DNA from 3 places in the Brachybacterium atlanticum genome. Region 2 is predicted to be linked to each of the others. Evidence: predicted binding sites of a transcription regulator. Region 2 holds the regulator's gene; each other region holds the start of a gene.
What was found. The regulator HrcA, encoded in region 2, represses chaperone genes, less so after heat shock. The targets are predictions, from matches to a motif close to TTNGCACTCGNNNNNNNCGAGTGCNAA.
Positions count from the first base shown of each region.

Region 1: a site for HrcA is predicted at 3,617-3,643, ahead of groL (chaperonin GroEL). Genes of this name have one in related genera too.
Region 3: a site for HrcA is predicted at 1,472-1,498, ahead of groES (co-chaperone GroES). Genes of this name have one in related genera too.

Region 1 covers NZ_JAKJJW010000046.1:6,974-11,520, reverse strand. Annotated here, with positions in the region: gene L3K22_RS15540 (hypothetical protein) at 1-489, shown strand, start outside; gene L3K22_RS15535 (hypothetical protein) at 900-1,388, opposite strand; gene L3K22_RS15530 (hypothetical protein) at 1,385-1,621, opposite strand; gene groL (chaperonin GroEL) at 1,799-3,433, opposite strand; gene L3K22_RS15520 (LytR C-terminal domain-containing protein) at 3,864-4,451, opposite strand; gene L3K22_RS15515 (DUF3263 domain-containing protein) at 4,514-4,547, opposite strand, start outside.
Region 2 covers NZ_JAKJJW010000004.1:88,033-92,579, reverse strand. Annotated here, with positions in the region: gene L3K22_RS03145 (DUF4870 domain-containing protein) at 1-12, opposite strand, end outside; gene L3K22_RS03140 (DUF3097 domain-containing protein) at 216-1,112, opposite strand; gene hrcA (heat-inducible transcriptional repressor HrcA) at 1,256-2,257, shown strand; gene dnaJ (molecular chaperone DnaJ) at 2,328-3,446, shown strand; gene L3K22_RS03125 (16S rRNA (uracil(1498)-N(3))-methyltransferase) at 3,460-4,248, shown strand; gene L3K22_RS03120 (NADPH-dependent FMN reductase) at 4,331-4,547, opposite strand, start outside.
Region 3 covers NZ_JAKJJW010000032.1:1,760-6,306, forward strand. Annotated here, with positions in the region: gene groL (chaperonin GroEL) at 1-1,014, opposite strand, end outside; gene groES (co-chaperone GroES) at 1,018-1,314, opposite strand; gene L3K22_RS13490 (hypothetical protein) at 1,944-2,108, shown strand; gene L3K22_RS13495 (metallophosphoesterase family protein) at 2,239-3,093, opposite strand; gene L3K22_RS13500 (molybdenum cofactor biosynthesis protein MoaE) at 3,147-4,352, opposite strand; gene moaC (cyclic pyranopterin monophosphate synthase MoaC) at 4,469-4,547, opposite strand, start outside.

The DNA of each region.
Region 1 (4,547 bases), on a different contig from region 2:
CCCTTCCTGGGCTGGCTGATCCTTCCGTTCTACTTGATCACCTCGGGCGTCTACCGCAACTGGCCGAACCTGGCCGACGGCGGGGAGGTGGCCCGCTTCTTCGCGGGCGTGAACTTCGTGGGCACCTGGGACGAGCTGTCACCTGCTGTTCGACGTGGTCGGCTTCCTCGCGATCGTGCACGCCCGTCATCCGGGCGCGATCCCGATCTTCCTCGTCTGACCGGCCCCGGGCCGGCCGGCGCGTCCTCGCCGGCTCCGCCGCACCTCCTCGTGCTCCTCTCCTACCCCTCGCGGCCCTACCCCACCCCCTCGGGGCTGTTCCCCACCTCCTCGGGGCGCTGCGCCACCCCCACGCAGCCCGTCCCCGCCCTCTCGCGGCCCGGGCATGGTCAGGTCATGGCGCAGGGCGTGCCACTACGGCATATATGCCGTAGTGGCACGCCCCGCGCCACCGGCCGACCACGCCCGGGCCGGCAGTGCGCAGGCTGACCCTCGAGGACGACCAGGCCGGCGGCGGACCCGGACTGCGAGACCCCGACCGCGAGGCCCGTGAGGGAGGGCCCGGACGGCGAGGACCCCGCCGCCCGACCCTTCCACGAGGGGGCGTCGTCACCGGCGAGCATGTCGTCGCCGCGCGCGGCGCGCACGAGGTCCTCGAGGGGGACAGGGCGATGAGCACGCCCGCGATCGGCAGGGCCAGATACATCTGCCCCACGGTCACCGGCAGGCCCGGGATCGCCTGGTCGAAGGAGATCGACATGCCGCGGATCCCGCCCCAGACCAGGCCCAGCAGCGCGAAGGCGAGGACGGAGAGCTCCACGAGCACGGACGTGACGCGCTGCGCGGCCGCTCGTTCGTGCACAGAGCGGAATCGTCCTCCGGCGCTCCGGTGGAGACGATCAGCGGACCTCGCTGAGTCGTACCCGGACGGTCCGCGGGTCCGCGTCGTCGACGAGCACCATGCGCTCGAAGGCGGTCCCCTGTATCGACGTCTCCTCGATCCGCCAGGTGTCCGGCACGTCCTCGATGTCCATGGCATCCTTCACCTCCTGCGGCGTGACCCAGGCCCGCCCGACCCCGTCGGGGTCGCCGTAGCTGTCGACCATCCAGCGCTCAAGCTCGTCGGCAGGTGCCTCGAACCTCACTTCGACGGCCCATGCCTCGAACTCCGAGATCGTGGCGCTCTCCAGCAATTGCGCCTGCGCACCCTCGGGCGGCGGGGCGAGGTCCGCGCTCTCGAGGACGCCGACCGCCGTGGTCGGCATACCGTCCGGCACCGTCGTCGACGGCGCCGGGTCCTCGGCATCGCCGACGCATCCGAGGAGCGACAGCGGCAGGCCCGTTCCCGCCGCGGCGAGGACTCCTCGTCGCGGCACCGGGTCGCTCACGCGCTCCACCCGTTCCCTGCCACGGCATCGAGAGCAGGACACGTTGCCACCCATACGGTGGCGGGGTCGCCGTCGTCGATGAGGAGATACCGCTCCAGTTCCAGCCCCGCGGGCTTCGAACGGCTCAGCCTCCAGGTGGTCGCCTCGTCGAGCAGCTCCGACGTGCGTCCCGAGCTCTCTCCCAGCCGCTGCGCGAAGTCCTGCAGCCGGCCGGTGTCTGCTCCGTGGAACATGGTTCCCCTCCGTGTGACGTCGATGTCTCCCCCGCACCCGACCATAGGCGCCGGTGCCCGCCGCGACCATGGGGAGTACTGCCCATTCCCGCCTCCACGGACAGCGACGAGCCCCGACCCTCGTCAGAGGATCGGGGCTCGTCGAGCACTCGGGTGGAGCGGCAGGTGATCAGGAGATCACATCATGCCGCCCATGCCCCCCATGCCGCCCATGTCGCCGCCGGCGGCCGGGGCCTCGGGCTCCGGCTTGTCGGCCACGACGGCCTCGGTGGTGAGGAACAGGCCCGCGATGGACGCGGCGTTCTGCAGCGCGGAGCGGGTCACCTTGACGGGGTCGATGATCCCGGCCGAGACCAGGTCCTCGTACTCACCGGTGGCCGCGTTCAGGCCCTGGCCGACGGGAAGGTTCTTGACCTTCTCCGCCACGACGCCGCCCTCGAGACCGGCGTTGACCGCGATCTGCTTGAGCGGTGCCTCGATGGCGACCTTGACGATGTTGCCACCGGTGGCCTCGTCGCCCTCGAGGGCGAGCTTGCCGAAGGTGTCCGCACCGGCCTGCAGCAGCGCGACGCCACCACCGGCGACGACGCCCTCGTCCACGGCGGCCTTGGCGTTGCGCACGGCATCCTCGATGCGGTGCTTGCGCTCCTTGAGCTCGACCTCGGTCGCGGCGCCGGCCTTGATGACGGCGACGCCGCCGGCCAGCTTCGCGAGGCGCTCCTGGAGCTTCTCGCGGTCGTAGTCCGAGTCGGAGTTCTCGATCTCGGCGCGGATCTGGGAGACGCGGCCGGCGATGCGGTCGGCGTCGCCGGTGCCCTCGACGATGGTGGTCTCATCCTTGGTGACGACGATCTTGCGCGCCTGGCCGAGCTGCTCGAGACCGGCGGTCTCCAGCTTGAGGCCGACCTCCTCGGCGATGACCTGGCCGCCGGTGAGGATCGCCATGTCCTCCAGCATCGCCTTGCGACGGTCGCCGAAGCCGGGGGCCTTGACGGCCACGGACTTGAAGGAGCCCTTGAGCTTGTTCACCACGAGCACCGCGAGGGCCTCGCCCTCGACGTCCTCGGCGATGATCGCCAGCGGCTTGCCGGCCTGGATGACCTTCTCCAGCAGCGGCAGCAGGTCCTTGACGGAGGACACCTTGGAGGAGAGCAGGAGGATGTAGGGATCCTCGAGCACGGTCTCCTGGCGCTCGGCGTCGGTGACGAAGTACGGCGAGATGAAGCCCTTGTCGAAGCGCATGCCCTCGGTGAGCTCCAGCTCGAGGCCCATGGTGTTGGACTCCTCGACCGTGATCACGCCCTCCTTGCCGACCTTGTCGAGGGCCTCGGCGATGAGCTCGCCGATGGCCGGGTCGGCCGCGGAGATGGCGGCGGTGGAAGCGATCTGCTCCTTGGTCTCGATCTCCTTGGCCTGCTTGAGCAGGGTCTCGGAGACCGCGGCCACGGCCTGGTCGATGCCGCGCTTGAGCGCGATCGGGTTGGCGCCCGCGGCGACGTTGCGCAGGCCCTCCTTGACCAGGGCCTGTGCGAGGACGGTGGCGGTGGTGGTGCCGTCGCCGGCGATGTCGTCGGTCTTCTTGGCGACCTCCTTCACCAGCTCGGCGCCGATCTTCTCGTAGGGATCGTCGAGCTCGATCTCCTTGGCGATCGACACGCCGTCGTTGGTGATGGTGGGGGCGCCCCAGGACTTCTCGAGCACGACGTTGCGACCCTTGGGGCCGAGGGTGACCTTGACGGCGTCGGCGAGCTGGTTCATTCCCCGCTCGAGGCCGCGCCGGGCCTCCTCGTCGTAAGAGATGAGCTTGGCCATTGTGGAATCTCTCCCGTGTCTGTGATGTCCACCCGGCCCAGTGCCCGCGACGGACGGGAGCCGACTCCGTGTTCATGTCCCACGGCGCCGACGCCCTCACGGGGCCGGAATGTTCAGGTCCCGGTGCGCGGAGGCTATGTGCGCAGGGGCTGTCACTCCCGTGCACCGAGTGCCAGATCATCATAAGCACTCTGCCCCCGAGAGTGCTAACTCTCTGCGAGAAGCGGACACGCCACCGGCTGCCGGGGCGGACGTCGCCCGGGGGCATCTCGCCGACCGGCGCCGACGGGCGCGCCGGGCCGACGAGCGCGCCGGACGGCGCCGACGGGCGCGCACCCCGTCCCGCCCCACGGCCCGCACACGCGGACGCGCCGCCCCTCCCGGAGGAGGAGCGGCGCGTCGCGGGGCCGCAGGGGCGTGCGGGGAGGGGTCAGCCCTCGCCCTCGCCGCCCTCGTCGCCGCCGTCACCGGGCTCGGTGACCGCGACGAAGGTCAGGGGCGAGTCGTACTCGTCGCTCTGGCGGGCCTCGCCGGCGCCGACCTGCTCGGCGAGCGCCTGGGCGGTGTCCGCGTCTGCCTCGTCGCGGTAGAACACGACGGGCTCCTGCTGGGGGCTGTCGGCGGTGGCGACGCTGACGTCCTCCCAGCCCTCGCCCTGGAGCTCCTCCTGCCAGGTGCCGGCGAGGCCGTTGATGCTGCCGGCGTTGACCACCTGGACGGGCACGGAGAGGTCGGGCTCCGGGGCGGGCTCCTCCGAGGAACTCTCCTCGGGGGCGGCCTCGCTCGAGGCGCTCTCGGAGCTGGAGGCCGGGCCCTCGGCGCCGTCGTCGCCGCCGCCCATGCCGCCGATCACGAAGAGCAGCACCACCAGCAGCACCACGGCCGCGCCGATGATGATGATGTACAGCAGGTTCTCCCGCCAGAAGGGGAGCTCGGCGCGGTGGGCGCCGTGGAAGGTGACGGCGTCCGCCTCGTCGTCGAATCGGTCCGGCGGGTAGGGATACTGGGAATCAGCCACGGACCCATTTAACATGGTCGACCCGGATCGGGGGTGGAGCACACGCCCCGGAGACGGATGGCTCAGGCCACGCGATGGTCGCCGCCGAGGGAGGCA
Region 2 (4,547 bases):
AGTCTGGCTCATGGGATCCTTCTTCGTCTCGGTCGGCGCGGGGGCCGTCGTCTCGGGTGACGGGTTCACCCTAACGAGCCGGAGACCCCACGGTCAGCGCGGCGGTCCGCCGCATCCGCTGGGGGATATCCCCCTGGTGGGCTCGCGAGAGTCGCCGCTCACCGCGCCGAGAGGCGCATCGACGGCTCGCCTCCCCGTCCCGTACCGCGGCCCGGTCAGCCCTGGTCGACGGTGACGAAGTCGATGAGCTCCTCGATGCGCCCCGAGAGCGTCGGCTCGACGTCGGCGTAGGAGCGGACCGTGGAGAGGATCCGCTTCCAGCCCAGGCCGATGTCGGCCTTGTCCTCGTGGGGCCAGCCGAGCGCGGCGAGGGAGCCGACCTTGATGTCCGTCCCCCTGGGGATGTGCGGCCACTCCTTCAGCCCCACGCGCGCGGGCTTCACGGCCTGCCACACGTCGACGTAGGGGTGGCCGAGCACGGTGACGTTTCCCCGGGCGCCCGGCAGGGCCATCACCTCGGCTGCGATGCGGGACTCCTTCGACCCCTTCACCAGGTGGTCCACCAGGATCCCGAGCCGGCGGCCGGGGGAGGGGCCGAACTCGCGCACGCGCTCTGCGAGGTTGTCGGCGCCCTCGAGCTGCTCGACGACGATGCCCTCGATCCGCAGGTCGTGGCCCCACACCTTCTGCACCAGCTCCGCGTCATGGGTGCCCTCGACCCAGATCCGCGACGCACGTGCGGTGCGCGCCTTCGCCCCCTCGACGTACACCGAGCCGGAGGCGGAGCGCTTGCGGACGGGCGCCTTCTGCGCCGCCTGCGGGCGGGTGAGGACGACGGGCTGCCCGTCGATCATGAAGCCCGGCCCGAGCGGGAAGGTGCGGCGTCGGCCGCGGCCGTCCTCCAGCTCGACGATCAGCTCTCCGGCCGTCTTCTCCACGCGCGTGATCGCGCCGGTGAAGCCGGTCGAGGCCTCCTCGACGACGAGGTCGCGCTGCGCGGGGACCTCGCGGCCGACGGGGCGGCGGCGGTGATGGGCGGGCGGACCGGAGGAGAGCACATCGGCGCCGTACCGGTCGGGGAAGCGAGCAGGCGGGGTGGACACGGCGGACACTGTAGCCCCGTGGCGAACGCCTCCCTGCGAAGCACGCCGCGGACGCGTACGATTGGCACTTGGCATGGGAGAGTGCCAATGTCCAGGGAGACCCGGGCACCGGGACGCCCCGGTGCCGGACCGCGCGGCAGGAGGTGCACGACATGGACGACCGCAAGCTCCAGATCCTCGGCGCCATCGTCGAGGACTACGTCTCCACGCGCGAACCCGTCGGCTCGAAGTCGCTGCTGGAGCGGCACGAGCTCGGCGTCTCCGCGGCGACCGTCCGCAACGACATGTCCGTCCTCGAGGAGGAGGGGCTGATCCACCAGCCCCACACCTCCGCCGGCCGCGTCCCCACCGACAAGGGATATCGCGCCTTCGTCGACCACGTCGCGATGGTCAAGCCCCTCTCCGCCGCCGAGAAGCGGGCGATCCGCACCCTGCTCGAGGACGCGGGGGACGTCGAGGAGCTCCTGGCCCGCACCGTGCGCCTCCTCGCCCAGCTCACCCAGCAGGTCGCGATGGTGCAGTACCCGGCCCGGCGCCAGGCCCGCATCCGCCACGTCGAGCTCGTGAAGGTCGCGGACTCGCTGCTGCTGGTCGTGCTGATCACCGAGTCGGGGCGGGTGGACCAGCGCACCGTCCCCGTCGTCGCCGGTCGCCCCGCCGAGTACTACGCGGCGCTGCGCGACCAGCTCAACCGCGCCGTCGCCGGCCGGGAGGTCACCGACCTCGCAGGCCCGCTGACGGACTACCTCGAGTCCCTGCCCGTCCCCGAGCGGCCCGCCGCCGCGGAGGTGGCCGAGGCGCTCACCGCGCTGGCCGCGACCCGCGCCGAGGACCGCATCATGACGGCGGGCACCGCGAACATCGCCCGCTCCGCCGAGGACTTCGCCCGCGACGTCGAGCCGCTGCTGGACGTCCTCGAGGAGCAGCTGGTGCTGCTGCGCCTGTTCACCGAGATGCACGTCTCCCCGGGGGACGTGCAGGTGCGGATCGGCACCGAGCTCCACGACCGGGCGCTGCACCAGGCCGCGCTCGTCGGCGCGGGCTACGGCGCCGGCTCCCACCTCGCGATCCTCGGCCCCAGCCGCATGGACTACGCGGCCGGGATCTCGACCGTCCAGGCGATCGCCCGCTATGTCTCCCGATTCCTCGAATGACCGCGCCGGCGGGCCACGCGCCCGTCGCCGGCCGTCACCGACCTCCGACCCCTGTGAAGGACCCACGCCTGTGAACGACGACTACTACGAGCTGCTCGGCGTCTCCCGCGACGCCTCGACCGAGGAGATCAAGAAGGCGTACCGCAAGCTCGCCCGCACCCTCCACCCGGACGTCAACCCGGACCCGGAGGCGGCGGAGAAGTTCAAGAAGGTCTCCCAGGCGTACGAGACCCTCTCCCATGCGGACAAGCGCCGCCAGTACGACATGGGCGGCGGCCCGGGCATGGGCGGCTTCCCCGGCGGCGGCGCCGGATTCGACTTCAACGACATCTTCGACATGTTCGCCGGAGCCTCCGGGATGCGCGGGCGCAACCAGGGCCCCGTCCCGCGGCAGCGCCGCGGCGGCGACGTGCTGCGCCGGGTGAAGATCGAGCTGCGCGACGTCGTCTTCGGCACCGAGCAGGAGGTCACCTTCCGCACCGCCGTGCTGTGCGAGCGCTGCTCCGGCTCCTGCGCCGAGCCGGGCACCAGCCCCACCCGCTGCACCGCCTGCAACGGCTCCGGCCACGTCCAGCGCGTCCAGCAGTCGCTGCTGGGCCAGATGGTCACCATGGCGCCCTGCCCCACCTGCGAGGGCCACGGCGACGTGATCGAGAGCCCCTGCACCGGCTGCTCCGGCCACGGCCGCACCGCCACCGAGCGCACCGTCACCGTGCGCATCCCCTCCGGCGTCGAGAACGGCACCCGCATCCAGCTGCGCGGCGAGGGCGAGACCGGCGAGGCCGGCGGCCCCTCCGGCGACCTCTTCGTGGAGCTGTCCGTCAAGGACCACGAGATGTTCGACCGCTCCGGCGACGACCTCGTCACCACGGTCTCCGTGCCGATGACCACCGCCGCGCTCGGTGCGACGATCCCGCTGGAGACCTTCGACGGGGAACAGGAGCTCGACATCCGCCCCGGTGCCCAGCCCGGCGAGGAGATCCTCCTCAAGGGCCTCGGCGTCACCCCGCTGCGCCGCGAGCGCCGCGGCGACATCCGCGTGGTCCTCGACGTGGACGTGCCCAGCGCGCTCACCGACGAGGAGCGCGAGCTGCTCGAGCGCTTCGCCGCCCTCCGCGGCGACGAGGCCACCCGTCCCAAGAACCACGGCGGCCCGTTCGCGAAGCTCCGCGAGCGCCTGAACCTCTGAGGCGGGAGAGCCAGTGCCCACCACCCCGCCCGGCTTCCTGATCCTCGACGAGGCCCTCGCCGCCGCCCGTGAGGGGGACCAGCTCGAGCTCGCCGGCGACGAGGGCCGCCACGCGGCCAAGGTCGCCCGGATCGGGGTGGGGGAGCAGCTGCTCCTCACCGACGCCCCCGGCCGACAGGTCCTCGCCGAGGTCACCGCCTCCCGCAAGGAGGCGCTCGACCTGCGCCTGCTCGCGGACCCGTCCCCGGCCGTGCAGCGTCTGCCCCGACTCGCGCTGGTGCAGGCCCTCGCCACCGGCGGCCGCGACGAGCAGGCTGTCGAGTCCGCGACCGAGCTCGGTGTCGACCGCATCGTCCCGTGGATCGCGAAGCGCTCCGTCTCCGTGTGGCGGGGGGAGAAGCTCGCCAAGGGCCGCGCGAAGTGGGAGGGCACCGCCCGCGCCGCCGTCAAGCAGTGCCGTCGGCCCGGCATCCCCGCGGTCGACGCCCCGATGACCACGAGCGCGCTCGTCGAGGACCTGCGCGCCCGCGCGGCCGACAGGACGCTCGTGCTCGTCCTGCACGAGCAGGAGTCCGTCGGCGTGATGAACCTCGCCGAGGAGCTGCGCGGTGCGAGCGAGGCCGGCATCGAGGAGATCGTCGTGGTCGTCGGCCCCGAGGGCGGGATCGACGACTCCGAGCTGGAGGCGCTGCGCGAGGCCGGTGCCCGGACGATGCTGCTGGGCCCCGAGGTGCTGCGCTCCTCCACCGCCGGCCCCGCAGCCCTCGCGGTGCTCAGCGCGCTCGTCGGCCGCTGGGGCTGAGCCCACCGGCGGACCCCGCCGACGACAGGACCCCGCAGACGCTCGGCGCCGGCGGGGTCCTGCGACGTGAGGGAGCGGCCGGTCAGCCGACCGGGGAGAGCACCTTCGCCTCGAGCGCGGCCAGTGCGGTCTCCAGCGCTGCGGCCTTCTCCTCGGTGACGAACAGCTCACCCTCGACGGAGAGATCCTCGCGGAAGCCGAGGCCGACGGAGCCGACGACGTCGGCGCCCACGCGGCCCATCAGGGTCTCCAGCAGCGGCAGCACCTCGTTCGCCGCACCCCAGCCGTAGCCGACCAGG
Region 3 (4,547 bases), on a different contig from region 2:
CTGATCGTCGCCGGCCCCGCCCACGATGGTGGTGGAGTCCTTGGTGACGACGACGCGGCCGGCGTGGCCGAGCACGTCGGTGTCGACGGTCTTGAGGTCCAGGCCGAGGTCGGACGTGACGACCTGGGCGCCGGTGAGCACGGCGATGTCCTGGAGCATGGCCTTGCGGCGGTCGCCGAAGGCGGGAGCCTTGACGGCCGCGCCCTTGAAGGCGCCGCGGATCTTGTTGACGACCAGCGTGGACAGGGCCTCGCCGTCGACGTCCTCGGCGATGATGAACAGCGGCTTGCCGCTCTCCACCACCTTCTCGAGCAGCGGGAGGATGTCGGCCACGGCCGAGATCTTGCCCTGGTGCAGCAGCACCTGCGCGTCCTCGAGGACGACCTCCTGGCGGTCCGCATCGGTGACGAAGTGCGGGGAGATGAAGCCCTTGTCGAACTGCATTCCCTCGGTGAAGTCGAGCTCCATCGCGGTGGTGGAGGACTCCTCCACCGTGATGACGCCGTCCTTGCCGACCTTGTCGAAGGCCTCGGCGAGCAGGTCGCCGATCTCGCGGTCCTGGCTGGAGACCGAGGCGACCGACGCGATCTGGGCCTTGCCGTCGACCGGGGTCGAGATCTCCCCGAGCTTCTCGGAGAGGGCCTCGACGGCCTTCTCGATGCCGCGCTTGAGGGCGGCGGGCGCCGCGCCGGAGGCGACGTTGCGCAGACCCTCGTGCACGATGGCCTGGGCGAGGACGGTGGCGGTGGTGGTGCCATCGCCGGCCACGTCGTTGGTCTTGGTCGCGACCTCCTTGGTGAGCTGAGCGCCGAGGTTCTCGTAGGGATCCTCGAGCTCGATCTCACGGGCGATGGTCACGCCGTCGTTCGTGATGGTGGGGGCGCCCCACTTCTTGTCGAGGACGACGTTGCGGCCCTTGGGCCCGAGCGTCACCTTGACGGTGTTGGCGAGCTTGTCCACGCCCCGCTCGAGCGCGCGGCGCGCGTCCTCGTTGTACAGGATCTCCTTGGCCATGGCTCAGGCCTCGATGATCGCGAGGATGTCGCGCGCGCCGAGGACCAGGAACTCCTCGTTGCCGTACTTGAGCTCGGTGCCGCCGTACTTGGAGAAGACGACCTTGTCGCCGACCTTGACGTCCATGGGGACGCGCTCGCCCTTGTCGTCGAAGCGACCGGCGCCGACGGCGACGACCTCGCCCTCCTGGGGCTTCTCCTTCGCGGTGTCCGGGATGACCAGGCCGGAGGCGGTGGTCTGCTCCGCCTCGAGCGGCTTGACGACGACGCGGTCCTCGAGGGGCTTGATGGAGACCGACATGCGGCTCACTCCTTCATGAAGAGATGGACTCTGTGTGAGTTCGGGGTCGGGGCCCGGGTCCGATCGTCGTCGCGGTGCCGACCGGGACGGGTCCCTCGTCGCAGCTTCTGGCACTCTCGGCCATCGACTGCCAACGGCGCTCACTCTAGGACGACGGCTGGCACTCACGCAAGGCGAGTGCTAGATCTGGGCTGGATGTGGTCAATGCGTCGCGCTGCACGCGTCGCCGCAGGCAACGAACCCGGAGAAAGCCACGCGCGTGCACGCCGTACACCCGACTCCGCCCGCTCCGCGACTCCGGAGAGCGCGGCGATCGAGTTCGCGACGACCCGATTGCCGCCCCTCCCGTTCCGCCCCTTCTCCCTTGGGCTGCGCCGCCCCCTCGGGGTCGGCGTCGAGGCTCCGAGCCCGCAGGCCACAACCCCTGCTTCGCCCGCCCCCCGGACCCCGAAAGGCTCGTGGGATGCCCAGGTCACACCCTTCTTGTGAACCCGATAACTTGTCGTCCCCGAAGGCGTGACGCCACGCCCCGCGCGCGATAGGACTGGGGATGTCGAGACCGACGGCGCACCTGCGATCCAGGGCCCGTCCGCAACGCTCACACCCCTCCGAACCCGAGGAGATCCTCCATGGCCTTCATCCGCACCCTCCGCTCCGCCCTCCGTCGCCGCGACGACCAGCTCGCGCAGGAGATCGTCGAGACGGGCACGCACCGCGACCATCGCGACGATGCCACCGCCTCCGTCGCCCGTCACGGCTCCCAGGGCATCCGCCCCTACGGCTTCGGCTACTGATCTCCTCAGGCGCGCCCCCAGCGCCGCCGACGACGCCCCTGCAGGCAGTGCCTGCAGGGGCGTCGTGCAAGGCGCGGCCGCCAGGACGCTCCGTGTCCGGCCCCGGAGCGGCCGGGCGAGGTCCCGCCGCTCACCGCCCGGCGGCCTCGAGGATCTGAGCGACCTGCTCGGGGGTGAAGCGGTAGACCGGGCGCTCCGCATCGGCGAGGGTGTCGCCGGCGTTCGGCAACACCGAGCTGACCACGCGCGGCGCCCCCTCCCCCAGTTCCACCAGACTCACGCCCGACAGGGCGAGCGACTGCTCGTCCGCGCCCGCCCCGGCGGGGTCGACCACGTTGGTGATCCCGGGGGCGACGTGCACCGGGATCCCGGCGATCTCGCCGGTCATCTCGTGGTGGTAGTGGCCCGAGAGCACGATCCGCACGTCGGAGCCGTCGAGCACGGCGGCGAGCTCGTCGAGCCCGTCGAGGTCGAGGCCGCGCAGCAGCGGGGTCGCCGCGACGAGCGGCGGGTGGTGGATCGCGAGCACGGTCCCGCCGGGCGCGGGCTCGGCGAGGACTCCGCGCAGCCAGTCCAGCTGCTCGGGATCGAGGTGCCCGTAGCCGGCGCCGGGGACGCTCGAGTCGAGCACGACCACGCGGGCCCCTCCGGCGAGCGGCACGACCCGGTCCTGGCTCGGCGCGGTCCGCTCGCCCGGGGCGACCGCCTCGCCGTAGACGGCGGAGACGTCGTGGTTGCCCATGACGATCGCCAGCGGCGCGTCGAGAGCGGCGGCGAAGGGGTCGAGGATCTCGTGGAGCAGGCGATAGCTCTCGGCGGTGCCGTCCTCGGAGGCGTCGCCGGTGTGGACCACGGCGTCGATGCCCTTGAGGCCCTCCAGGCGGGCGAGGAGTCCGCGCAGGGCGGCGGCGGTGTCGATACGGTCGTAGTGGCGGGCGAACGGATCGCCGTAGAGATGCGTGTCGGTCAGGTGCAGGATGCGCATGCCGGGAACGGTAGCGACCGCAGGTGACGCGCAGGTGACGGAGTCGACCGGGTTCAGCCCAGCGCCCCCACCCATTCGCTCGCGCCGTCGTCGAAGACCTGGTGCTTCCAGATCGGGACGCGCTGCTTGACGGTGTCCACGAGCTCGTCGCAGGCGACGAAGGCCTGCTTGCGGTGCGGGGCCGCGATCGCGCACACGAGGGCGGAGTCCCCGATGGCGAGGGGTCCGACGCGATGGGCGACCGCGACGAGGACGTCCGGGTAGCGCTCCGCGATCTCGGCGGCGACCTCGGCGATCACGGCGGGGGCGGAGGGATGGGACGTGTACTCGAGCCGGTCCACGCCGCGCCCGCCGTCGTGGTCGCGCACCACGCCGTCGAAGGTGACCACGGCGCCGCAGCGCGGGTCAGCCACGGCCGTCGCCATGGCGGCCACGGTGAACTCCTCGGTGCCGACCGCAGCATGCCGCACCCGCTGCGGAGCCTCCCCCATCGCGGGGTCGCCCGCGATCCGCAGCCCCCGCGCCGCGGCGTCGCCGCGCTCGTCGACGCCGCCCGCGGGGAAGGTGCTCGTCCCGCGAGTCGGATCGGCCTGGTCCGACGGGGTCCCCGGGTCCGTCGCCTCCGCGATCGGGTCGGTCCCGCTCATCACCGCCGTGGTCACGGCGACGCGGGCCGAGTCGCCGGACCCATCGGCCCCCGCCCCGCCCTCCGGCCCGTGGTCCCCGCCGTCGCGCTGCTCGAGCAGGTGGTCCAGCAGCGGGTCGATCACGGCGATGCCGTCCTTCACCCCGCCTCGGGAGCCCGGCAGGTTCACCACGAAGCTCCGTCCCGCCATCCCGGCGACGCCGCGGCTGAGCAGGGCGGTGGCCTTCGCCGACTCGCCCCGGCGGCGCACGGCCTCGAGGATCCCGGGCATCTCCCGCTCGATCAGCGGCGCGGTCTGCTCGGGGGTGACGTCCGTGGGGCTGATGCCGGTGCCGCCGGAGGTGATGACCACGTCGACGCCGTCGGCGATCGCCTCGGCGAGCGCGCGGCCCACCTCGGGGCCGTCGGCCACGACCTGCTTCTCGACGGGGGCCAGGCCCCGCCCGCCCAGCCATCGCTCGAGCCGCGGGCCGGTGCGGTCCTCGTAGGTGCCGTCGGCCGCGCGCGTCGAGGCGATGATGATCCGGGCGCTGCCGTGCAGGAACGGCGGCGCCTCCGGGTCCTCGCGCACCGTGCAGTCCTCATCGGTGCGCTGGGCGGGCATCTGCCTCATCGTTCCTCCTCCTGCGTCATCGCTCGTGGCGCGCAGTCATCGCTCGTCATGCACGCCCATCGCTCGTCATGCACGCCCATCACTCGTCATACGCGGTCCTCGCCTGTCGCACGCGGTCATCGCGGTTCCTCGCGGCGCCAGTCCCCGCTCTTGCCGCCGGACTTCGCGAGCACCCGGATCTCCTCGATCACGGCG